3 regions of the Cryobacterium sp. N21 genome follow, and region 3 is predicted to be linked to each of the others. Evidence: predicted binding sites of a transcription regulator. Region 3 holds the regulator's gene; each other region holds the start of a gene.
The links. The regulator HrcA, encoded in region 3, represses chaperone genes, less so after heat shock. The targets are predictions, from matches to a motif close to TTNGCACTCGNNNNNNNCGAGTGCNAA.
Positions count from the first base shown of each region.

Region 1: the regulator HrcA is predicted to act here: its motif matches at 1,251-1,277, upstream of groES (co-chaperone GroES).
Region 2: the regulator HrcA is predicted to act here: its motif matches at 1,720-1,746, upstream of groL (chaperonin GroEL).

Region 1 covers NZ_PJJQ01000033.1:61,198-64,473, reverse strand. The annotation lists gene rarD (EamA family transporter RarD) at 1-786, opposite strand, end outside; gene groES (co-chaperone GroES) at 884-1,180, opposite strand; gene CXY77_RS10620 (class I SAM-dependent methyltransferase) at 1,306-2,511, shown strand; gene CXY77_RS10615 (hypothetical protein) at 2,516-2,917, opposite strand; gene CXY77_RS10610 (DUF4190 domain-containing protein) at 3,011-3,276, opposite strand, start outside.
Region 2 covers NZ_PJJQ01000035.1:194,412-197,687, forward strand. The annotation lists gene groL (chaperonin GroEL) at 48-1,676, opposite strand; gene CXY77_RS15285 (DUF3048 domain-containing protein) at 1,818-2,873, opposite strand; gene CXY77_RS15290 (cold-shock protein) at 2,945-3,148, opposite strand.
Region 3 covers NZ_PJJQ01000036.1:385,162-388,437, reverse strand. The annotation lists gene CXY77_RS18465 (16S rRNA (uracil(1498)-N(3))-methyltransferase) at 1-334, opposite strand, end outside; gene dnaJ (molecular chaperone DnaJ) at 336-1,442, opposite strand; gene hrcA (heat-inducible transcriptional repressor HrcA) at 1,509-2,528, opposite strand; gene CXY77_RS18450 (DUF4870 domain-containing protein) at 2,768-3,250, shown strand.

The DNA.
Region 1 (3,276 bases), on a different contig from region 3:
CACGAACTGAATGAGCCCGAGCACGGTCAACGGCAGGCGCCGCGCGGCGGCAGCGAACAGCAGCAGTGGTACCGCGGTGATGATGCCGGCCGCGAGCAGGCCAGCTGTATGCCAGGGCGACACCGTGCCGAAGGTGAGCCCGGAAATGCCGGAGACCACGACCAGTTGGATGACGGCGACCGGTGCGAGCCAGGCGGTCTCCAAGGTGAGGCCGGTGACGGCATCGACGCTCGGGCCCACGCGCTTCTTGATCAGACCGTAGAGTCCGAAGGAGAAAGCGAGGATGAGCGAGATCCACGGCAGTGAGCCGTACCCGACGGCGAGCACGACCACGGCGAGAAAGCTGATGGTGATGGCCACCCACTGCAAGCGGCGCAGGTGTTCCCGCAGCACGAAGACGCCGAGCAGCACGGTGACGATCGGGTTGATGAAGTAGCCGAGGGCCGCTTCGACCACGTGACCGGTGGTCGCGGCAATCACGTAGGTCTGCCAGTTGATGAAGATGAAGACCCCGGCCAGGCCCATGGTCAATACCAGGCGCCGCTGCCTGAGGGCCCGCCCGAGAACCGTCCAGGTGCGGGTCACCGTGATGATCAGTACGCAGAAGACCAGGGAGAACAGCACCCGCCAGGCCACGATCTCAAAGGCACCCGACGGTGCGAGCAGCAGAAAGTAGAGCGGCAGCACACCCCAGAGGGCGTAGGAGAGGCCGCCGAAGATGAGTCCGGAGCGATGCGTGCCGGCGGCGGTACCGGTCGTCGCGACTGGGCTTACGGCATCCGACATGAGGGTCCTTGACTCGGCAGAGGTGAAGAAAGCAGAAAACTCCCGGATAGCGAGGCTATCCGGGAGTTTTCAGTCTAGAACGACCGACTGCTTGGTGTTAGCGTACGACCACGGCGAGCACGTCGCGAGCGGAGAGAACCAGAAGGTCATCGCCACCGAACTTGACCTCGGTTCCGCCGTACTTGGAGTAAATCACCTTGTCGCCGACGGCGATGTCGAGGGGGATGCGGTTGCCGTTGTCGTCAATGCGGCCGGGGCCGACTGCAACAACTTCGCCCTCCTGGGGCTTTTCCTTCGCGGTGTCAGGAATGACCAGACCTGATGCGGTGGTCTGCTCGGCATCGACCTGCTTGATGACGATGCGATCCTCGAGCGGCTTGATGGAGACCGACACGGTTGACCTCTTTCTAAGATTTGGGTTAGCAGACTCACAGCGAGAGTGCCAAGTGAAGTTTAGGGGGGTTCTGGCACTCACGCAACGTGAGTGCCAGATGGGGGTCATTTTGGTAGCGTTGCAGCATGGATCGAACCGAACTCGTTGAGCTGCTTTCCCCCGCGAGTTTGCGGCTGCTGGACTCCCTGCCGCCTTACGACACCCACGGCGACGTGCTGAAGCTCGTGAGCGATCTGCGCAAGGCCGGGCACGCGCCCGGACTCGTGTCGGCCGTGCTCAGCCAATCGCGGCTGCGGGCAAAAGCCGTCCTCAAGTTCGGTGAATTCGCCGAGCGGATGCTCTTCACAGAGGCCGGCCTGGAACAGGCCACCCGGCTGCGTGTCGCCGCCCTGCACGCGGGCCGTTTCAATGGTCTCGGCGCTGCGCTCGGCCGCACGCCGCGGGTCGCCGACCTCGGCTGCGGTATCGGCGGCGACGCCATGGCCCTCGCCGCGCTGGATCTGTCGGTCGTGGCCGTTGATGCCGACGAGGTCACGGCGACCGTAGCAAGCTTCAACCTCGCGCCGTTTCCGAACGCCTCGGCGCTGCAGGCCGATGCCGAGACGGTCGACCTCGAAGATTTCGACGCGGTCTGGCTCGATCCTGCCCGCCGCACGAGCGGGCACAGCAACACGACGCGACTGACCCGCTCCGAGGATTACTCCCCCTCGCTTGACTTCGCCTATCTGCTCGCGACGAAGCTGCCGCTCGGTATGAAGCTCGGGCCCGGCCACGACCGCGACCAGATTCCGGTCGACGCCGAAGCACAGTGGGTGTCGGTGGACGGCCAGCTGGTGGAGATGGGGCTGTGGTTCGGCGCTCTCGCCCGCCCCGGCATCCGTCGGTCAGCCCTGCTCCTGACAGCAGACGGCAGGCACGAACTGACTGCATCGGACGACAGTGCAGACGTCGATGCTAGCAGCCTCGGAAACTACCTCTACGAGCCGGACGGCGCGGTGATTCGGGCACGCCTGATTGGCGATCTGGCCCGCTCGCTGGATGCCCGCATGCTGAGTGAGGGCATCGCCTACCTGACCAATGACACGCTCACGCCGACGCCGTTCGCGAGCGCTTTTCGGGTGCTCGAAACGCTCCCCTTCGATGAGAAGAAGCTGCGGCTGGCGCTGCTGGAACGGCGTATCGGCACCCTCGAGATCAAGAAGCGTGGCGTAGACGTGGATCCGGCGACACTGCGCACCCGGCTGAAGCTCAAGGGGCCTGAAGCCGCAACGTTGATTCTGACCAGGGCGGCCGGGCATCGCGTGGCGCTGCTCGTGGAGCGCGTGCGGTAGCGGATTACAGCAGCGGCAGCACGATCTGGCTGATGTAGACGATCCAGCCGGCCGCCAGCAGAACCCCGACGAGACCGCTCACGAGGCCACTCCGCCAGAGCGTGCGCGCCCGATTCTCGGTGGTGCGCGCGATCAGCGCGAGAGTGATCGCAATGAGAGCGATCGGCAGACCAAACACCCCGACCACGCCGAGTGCGAGACCGAGAAGGCCACAGACGACGGAGGAGACCGCGAGCCGACGGCGGCCGGTGATGCGCTGCACCTCGGCCTCGGTGTAGCTGTACGGCACGAACTCGGTAGGAGCGGTGACCGTCGAGGCCCAGTCCAACTGGCTGCCGGGTGGCCCGGGAGGGCGCGTATATTGCAGCTGCGCCGAAGCCTCGTCGTGCGGATGGGGTGTAGTCATGGCTGTCCTCTGGCCGCGCATACGGTCAGCTTGTGGGGGTGGCCCCTGTCGATCGAAACGTGCCGCGTGGCCCCGAAGGGGCCACCTGCGTGGCTAGTAGTTGTAGCTCGTGCCGGTGGAGGCCGCCGCGAGTAGCAAAATGATCGTGAAAGCGGCGAAGATAGCACCGCCGAGAAGGCCGACGTAGCCGAGGATGGTTCCCCAGAGGGCGAGCCCGTGTCCCTTTTCGCCGGTCTTCTTGATCTGGCTCAGGGCGATGTGGCCGGTGATGATGCCGACCACCGAGATGAGAAGGATCGAGGTGACGAGCGAGATGATCGAGAGAACGTTGTACTTGTCCTGCGGGTTCTGCTGGCCGT
Region 2 (3,276 bases), on a different contig from region 3:
GGCGCCTCTCGAAGAAGACGCCCACTTTCGTGTACTGCTGGCGGGACTTAGAAGTCCATGCCACCCGAGGGGTCGCCGGCCGGAGCCGAATTCTTCTCGGGCTTGTCGGCGACGACGGCCTCGGTGGTGAGGAACAGTCCGGCGATCGACGATGCGTTCAGCAGCGCGGAGCGGGTGACTTTCACCGGGTCATTGATTCCGGCAGCGATCATGTCGACGTACTCGCCGGTGGCGGCGTTGAGGCCCCATCCGACGGGCAGGTTGCGCACCTTGTCGGCGACAACGCCCGGCTCCATGCCGGCGTTGAGTGCGATCTGCTTGAGCGGGGCGTCGATGGCAACGCGCACGATGTTCGCGCCGGTCGCCTCGTCACCAACGAGGTCAAGGATTGCCTTGCCCTCGAATGCGGTCTTGCCGGCCTGAATCAGTGCAACGCCACCACCGGCAACGATACCCTCTTCGACGGCAGCCTTGGCGTTACGCACTGCATCTTCGATGCGGTGCTTGCGCTCCTTGAGCTCAACCTCCGTTGCGGCTCCAGCCTTGATGACAGCAACGCCGCCAGCAAGCTTGGCGAGGCGCTCCTGGAGCTTCTCGCGGTCGTAGTCGCTGTCGGTGTTCTCGATCTCGGCACGGATCTGCGAGACGCGACCGGCGATGGCTTCGACGTCGCCGGCACCCTCAACGATCGTGGTCTCGTCCTTGGTGATGACGACCTTGCGGGCGCTACCAAGCAGGTCGAGGGTGACGTTCTCAAGCTTGAGGCCGACCTCTTCCGAGATGACCTGTCCACCGGTGAGGATGGCGATGTCCTGCAGCTGAGCCTTGCGACGGTCGCCGAAGCCCGGAGCCTTGACGGCGACGGACTTGAAGATGCCACGGATCTTGTTCACAACGAGCGTGGCCAGTGCCTCCCCATCGACGTCTTCCGCAATGATGAGGAGCTGCTTGCCAGTCTGGATGACCTTGTCCACGATGGGGAGCAGGTCCTTGATGTTGGAGACCTTGGAGTTGACGATCAGGATGTAGGGGTCTTCGAAGACCGCTTCCTGACGGTCGGGGTCGGTGACGAAGTACGCCGACAGGAAGCCCTTGTCGAAGCGCATGCCCTCGGTGAGCTCGAGCTCGGTGCCGAAGGTGTTCGACTCCTCGACGGTGACAACACCTTCCTTGCCGACCTTGTCGATGGCCTCGGCGATGATCGCGCCGATCTCGGTGTCTCCGGCGGAGATGGACGCGGTTGCGGCGATCTCTTCCTTGGTTTCGATTTCCTTGGCGCTGGCGACGAGCTCGGCGATGACAGCGGCCGTAGCCTTCTCGATGCCGCGCTTCAGGCTGATCGGGTCGGCGCCGGCAGCGACGTTGCGCAGGCCTTCGCGAACCAGGGCCTGGGCGAGAACGGTTGCGGTGGTCGTGCCGTCGCCGGCTACGTCATCCGTCTTCTTGGCGACCTCTTTGACGAGCTCCGCACCGATCTTCTCGTACGGGTCGTCGAGCTCGATCTCCTTGGCGATTGACACGCCGTCGTTGGTGATCGTGGGGGCGCCCCACTTCTTCTCCAGAACGACGTTGCGTCCGCGCGGGCCGAGGGTGACCTTGACGGTGTCGGCCAGAATGTTCAGGCCGCGCTCAAGCCCACGACGGGCCTCTTCATTGAATGCAATGATTTTTGCCATATGTGTAACTCGTCCCTCCCGGACGTTCCAAACGATGATGGGGTTAGCACTCAGATGACGAGAGTGCTAAAACGATTCTGGCACTCTGGGGTCGAGAGTGCAAGCGAGCATCGGGGGCGACGCCGGGCTATCTGCAGACCCTCAGGGAACGAGGTCGACCGAGCCGGTGCCGTTGGGTACGAGCTGAAACCAGGTATTGCCCGGTGCCAGCCGAATTGTCACTCCATTGGCATCGACGAGGCGGATCGGCATGCTCTGGGAGTCCTTGCTCCAGGTGGCCGCGATGGTCTTTCCGCCGCTGGAGATCGACGCTTCCCCCGACGCGATCAGCTCGGTCTTGGGGATGCTCTGGTCGACGGTCACATTCACCCGCACCACGACGACGTTCGTTGCCTTCAGTTGCGCGCCTTCCGGAGTCAGATCGGGCGCGCCGTCCTGCGCGCGCAGGTATGCGGCGGCTTCGGCGTTCCAGGTCCAGCTGCGGGCACTGGAGTTGGAGAATCGGGTGTTGATCACCGAGATCGGGGTGCCGTCCACGACGGCGGATGCCCCGGCGAGCGCGGGCGCATAGCCGTACTGCTGGGTGGGCGGTGCGACGGTCGCGTTTCGGTTGACGAATTCGGAGGCCGCGAGGATAACGTTGTGCGGGGCCGCTGTAGCCTTGGAACGAGAAAATAGCCCGGTCGTGTCGTAGTCGAAGATGGCACTGATTTGACCGGTCGCGTTCATCGCGTCGACGAATCGTTGCTGCCCGCCCGAAAACGCTACGAGGCCGCCGAACGGCGCAATGATGTCGGGATCCATCGGACGGATCGAGCGCACCGGGCCGACCTGGTCGGGAATGCTGGACTGCCACACGGCGACGTATCGGGTGATACCACCCTCGACCAGCTCTTCGAACACCAGGTCGGTACGGTCGATCGCGACCTGCGGGCGAGCGGCCACGTGGTTGTCGATCTTGGCCGCGAGGGAGGGACGTGCCGACGACCCGACCGCAACGGTCAGGCCGCTGAGCGGGGCGATTTCCGTAGCGGCGGGGGCGACATAGTTCGACGTCCACGCTTCGGCCGTCTGCGTTTTGGTCAGCGTCGCGCTACTGCCGGTGCATCCGCTCAGCAGCAATGCTGGAACGATCAGAGCGAGCAGACCCGCGGTCTTCAGCGGTCGAATTGTGCGGGCTGTCTTTTTCTTGGTCACCGGTAAACACTAACGCCGCCCGTTGCAGCGGGCGGCGTTAGGTGGGGGACAGACCCCGTTTAGGGGGTGGGTCAGGCCGGTCGAACCGATTCAGCCTGGGGGCCTTTCGCTCCGGCACCGACCTCAAAGACGACCTGCTGGCCTTCTTCGAGCACCTTGTACCCGCTCATGTCAATGGCGGAGTAGTGAACGAAGACGTCCTGCCCTCCCCCATCGACAGTGATGAAGCCGAAACCCTTTTCAGCGTTGAACCATTTAACGGTTCCGTTCGCCATGTGTTACTCCTTGCTCAATTTCGACGGCACGGCCCATTGGCTGTTCCGGGCCCTGCCGCAGAGACTGCGTTCATTCTGAACGAGCAGCAAATCCCCGAGAGCAAGTCTTCTGTTGCAAGTTACCTACT
Region 3 (3,276 bases):
AGGGAATGACGCCGTCGACGCCGAGTTCGGTGGCGGCCTGAATGGCCAGTTCGTCACGGTCACCCTTGGCCAGGGCCTGCACCAAGCGGATGCGCGGCGTCGCCGCCGCCGTCTCGCTCGCCTCGTCGACGCGCAGGGTCAACACCGCGGCGTCGGCCGTCAGCACCGTTCCCTCGAGCAACAACCCGGCCCCATTACCCAGGCGGAGCCGGTCCCCTGGACGAACCCGGCTGACCGTGACCGCGTGCCGTGCTTCGGCGCCGTCGACAGAAACGACCTGCCCCGGGCGACACTGCGCCGCCCGGAGCGTTTCCTGCAGGTAGAAATGTGCCACGTTAGCCGAGGAACCGGTCGCGCAGCTTGGCGAACAAACCCTGCTGGTACTGGCTCAGGGTGGGTGCGGGGGCTGAATACCGGGCGGCGAACTGTTCGATCAGGTCGCGTTCCTTGTGGTCGAGCTTGGTCGGCGTGAGTACGTGGATGCCGATCTTGAGGTCGCCACGACCGCTGCCGCGCAGCTTGGTGATGCCGCGGTCCTTGATAGTGAGTACCTCTGAGCTTTGCGAACCGGGGCGAATCTCCACCTCGATGTCACCGTCGAGGGCCTTCACGGTGACGCTCGTGCCGAGAATGGCACTGGTCATTGGCACGTCGAGCGAGCACATCAGGTCGTCGCCATCACGGCTGAACACGTCGTGGTGGCGCACCTTCATCTCGAGGTAGAGGTCGCCGTTCGGGCCGGCCGCCGGGCCGGCCTCACCGCTCCCGGGCATCTGCAGGCGCAGGCCGGTGTCAACGCCGGCCGGGATGTCGACCGGAACCGTGCGGCGGGCGCGCACGCGGCCCTGGCCGGAACAGGTCATGCACGGCGTGGCGATGATGGTGCCGTAGCCGCGGCAGGATCCGCACGGGCTCGACGTCATGACGTTACCGAGCAGGGAGCGCACTGCGCGCTGGATGCTCCCGGTGCCGTGGCAGATATCACAGGTGATCGGTGACGTGCCGGGCGCGCAGCACGAGCCCTTGCAGGTGTCGCAGACGATCGCGGTGTCGACCTCGAGGTCGCGGTGCGTGCCGAAGATGACCTCGTCGAGGTCGAGCTCGACCCGAATGAGTGCATCCTGGCCGCGTTCGCGGCGGGAGCGCGGGCCGCGGCTGCTGCCGCCTCCCCCACCGAAGAAGGTCTCAAAGATGTCACCGAAGTTGCCGAAGTTCTGCCCGTCGAAGCCGCCGTTCTGGCCGCCGCCCTGGTCGTACTTCTGGCGCTGTTTCGCGTCACTCAGCACGTCGTAGGCGTGCGTGATGCTCTTGAACCGTTCCGACGCCTCGGCGCCGGGGTTCACGTCGGGGTGCAGTTCGCGGGCCAGGCGACGGTACGCCTTCTTGATTTGATCGGTGGTCGCGTCGCGGTCAACGCCCAGCGCTTCGTAGTGGTCAGCCAAAGGTGGCTCTCCTTGAGTTGTGATGGTTGTTCGAAATGATGAAGAGGCCGCCGGGCGGCCCAAGCTCTAGGTCTCGCCGAGCAGGCGAGACAGGTAACGTGCGACGGCGCGCACCGCCGCCATGTTGTTGGAATAGTCCATGCGAGTCGGCCCGAGCACGCCCAGACGGGCCAGGTTGCCGTTGGCCGTATAGCCGCTGGTCAGCACGCTCGCCTCCGGTAGCCCGAAGGCCGCGTTCTCGCGGCCGATACTCACCGATACGCCGTGCTGGTCGGTCTCCATCTCGCCGAACAGGCGCAACAGCACCACCTGCTCTTCGATGGCCTCGAGCACCGGGTAGATGCTGCCCGAGAAGTCCTCTTCGGTGCGAACGAGGTTGGCCGCACCAGCCATGACGAGCTTGTCCTGCCGGTTGGAACCGACTTGGTCGGCGAGGGTGCTCGTGATGAGGTCGACGATCGGCTGCAACGCTGGTGACCCCGGCCAGACGCTGGCGGCGAGGGCAGCGGATGCCTCGGCCATGCCGAGCCCGACCACGGCAACATTGAGACGGGCACGCACCTCGCCGAGTGTCTGCTCGTCGAGCGCGCGCGGCAGATCGATCACGCGCTGTTCGACGCCACCGGAATCGGTGATCAGTACCGACAGGATGCGGGTTTCGGTCAGCGGTACGAACTCGATGTGGCGAACCTTGGCGCGCGACAGAGAGGGGTATTGCACGAGCGCAACCTGGTGGGTCAGCTGCGAGAGCAGCCGCACACTGCGCACGAGCACCTCGTCGAGGTCGGCGGAGTGGCCGAGGAACGTTTCGATGGCCTGACGCTGTGCCGGGGTGAGTGGACGCAGATCAGCGAGGTGGTCGACGAAAACGCGGTACCCCTTGTCGGTGGGTATACGACCGGAGGAAGTGTGCGGTGCCGCGATGAGCTCTTCTTCTTCGAGCAGGGCCATATCGTTGCGAATGGTGGCGGCGGAGACGCCGAAGGAGTGCCGGTCCACGATGGATTTGGAGCCGACGGGTTCACGGGAGGCAACGTAGTCCTGCACGATCACGCGCAGAACATCGAGGCCACGGTCGGAAACCATTGCACCCGCCTTCCTGATTCTTGAGGTAGAGCTTCGGCCCAACGGATGCCGCTCGCCTCGCGCGCCCTGGGCACCCTGGAACGCAGGTTTGCCGGCACGCCGTTGGCACTCGCATCCACTGACTGCCAATCCTATCGCGACCGGCCGGGTTCCGGCTGAGTACACCCATTGCCAGTACCCCGAAGTGAGCGTTTAATTACCGGTATACGCTCCCACCTCTTTGAGCGAAAGGCACGATCATGAGCGATCCACAGGCACAACCTCCCGGTGATTCCAACTACCGTGAGCCCAACGTCGGCCAGCCGCAATATGGCCAACCGCCGAACAGCCAGCCCGGTGCAAGTCCCTATTCCACGCCGGTCGTGGCGGCCCCGCTCTCGGAGGCCGACGATCGCCAGTGGGCTTCGCTGGCACACCTCGGCGGCATCCTGAGTTTTCTTCCGTCCCTGATCATTTGGCTGGTCTTCAAGGACCGAGGGCGCTTCACCAACACCGAGGCGAAGGAGGCACTGAACTTTCAGATCACCCTGCTGATCGCCTATGTCGCGATCACCGTGGTGTCGACGCTCCTCGCCCTGGTCACGTTCGGCATTGGCGGGCTGCTCGCGGGCCTGGGCTGGATCGTCTGGCTGGCCGGGGTCATCTTCTCGATCATGGGATTTGTACAGGCCAAGGACGGAAAGAATTACCGGTACCCGTTCGCGCTGCGCCTGATCAAGTAGCGCCTCCTGGCTCCGACCGGCGGCGG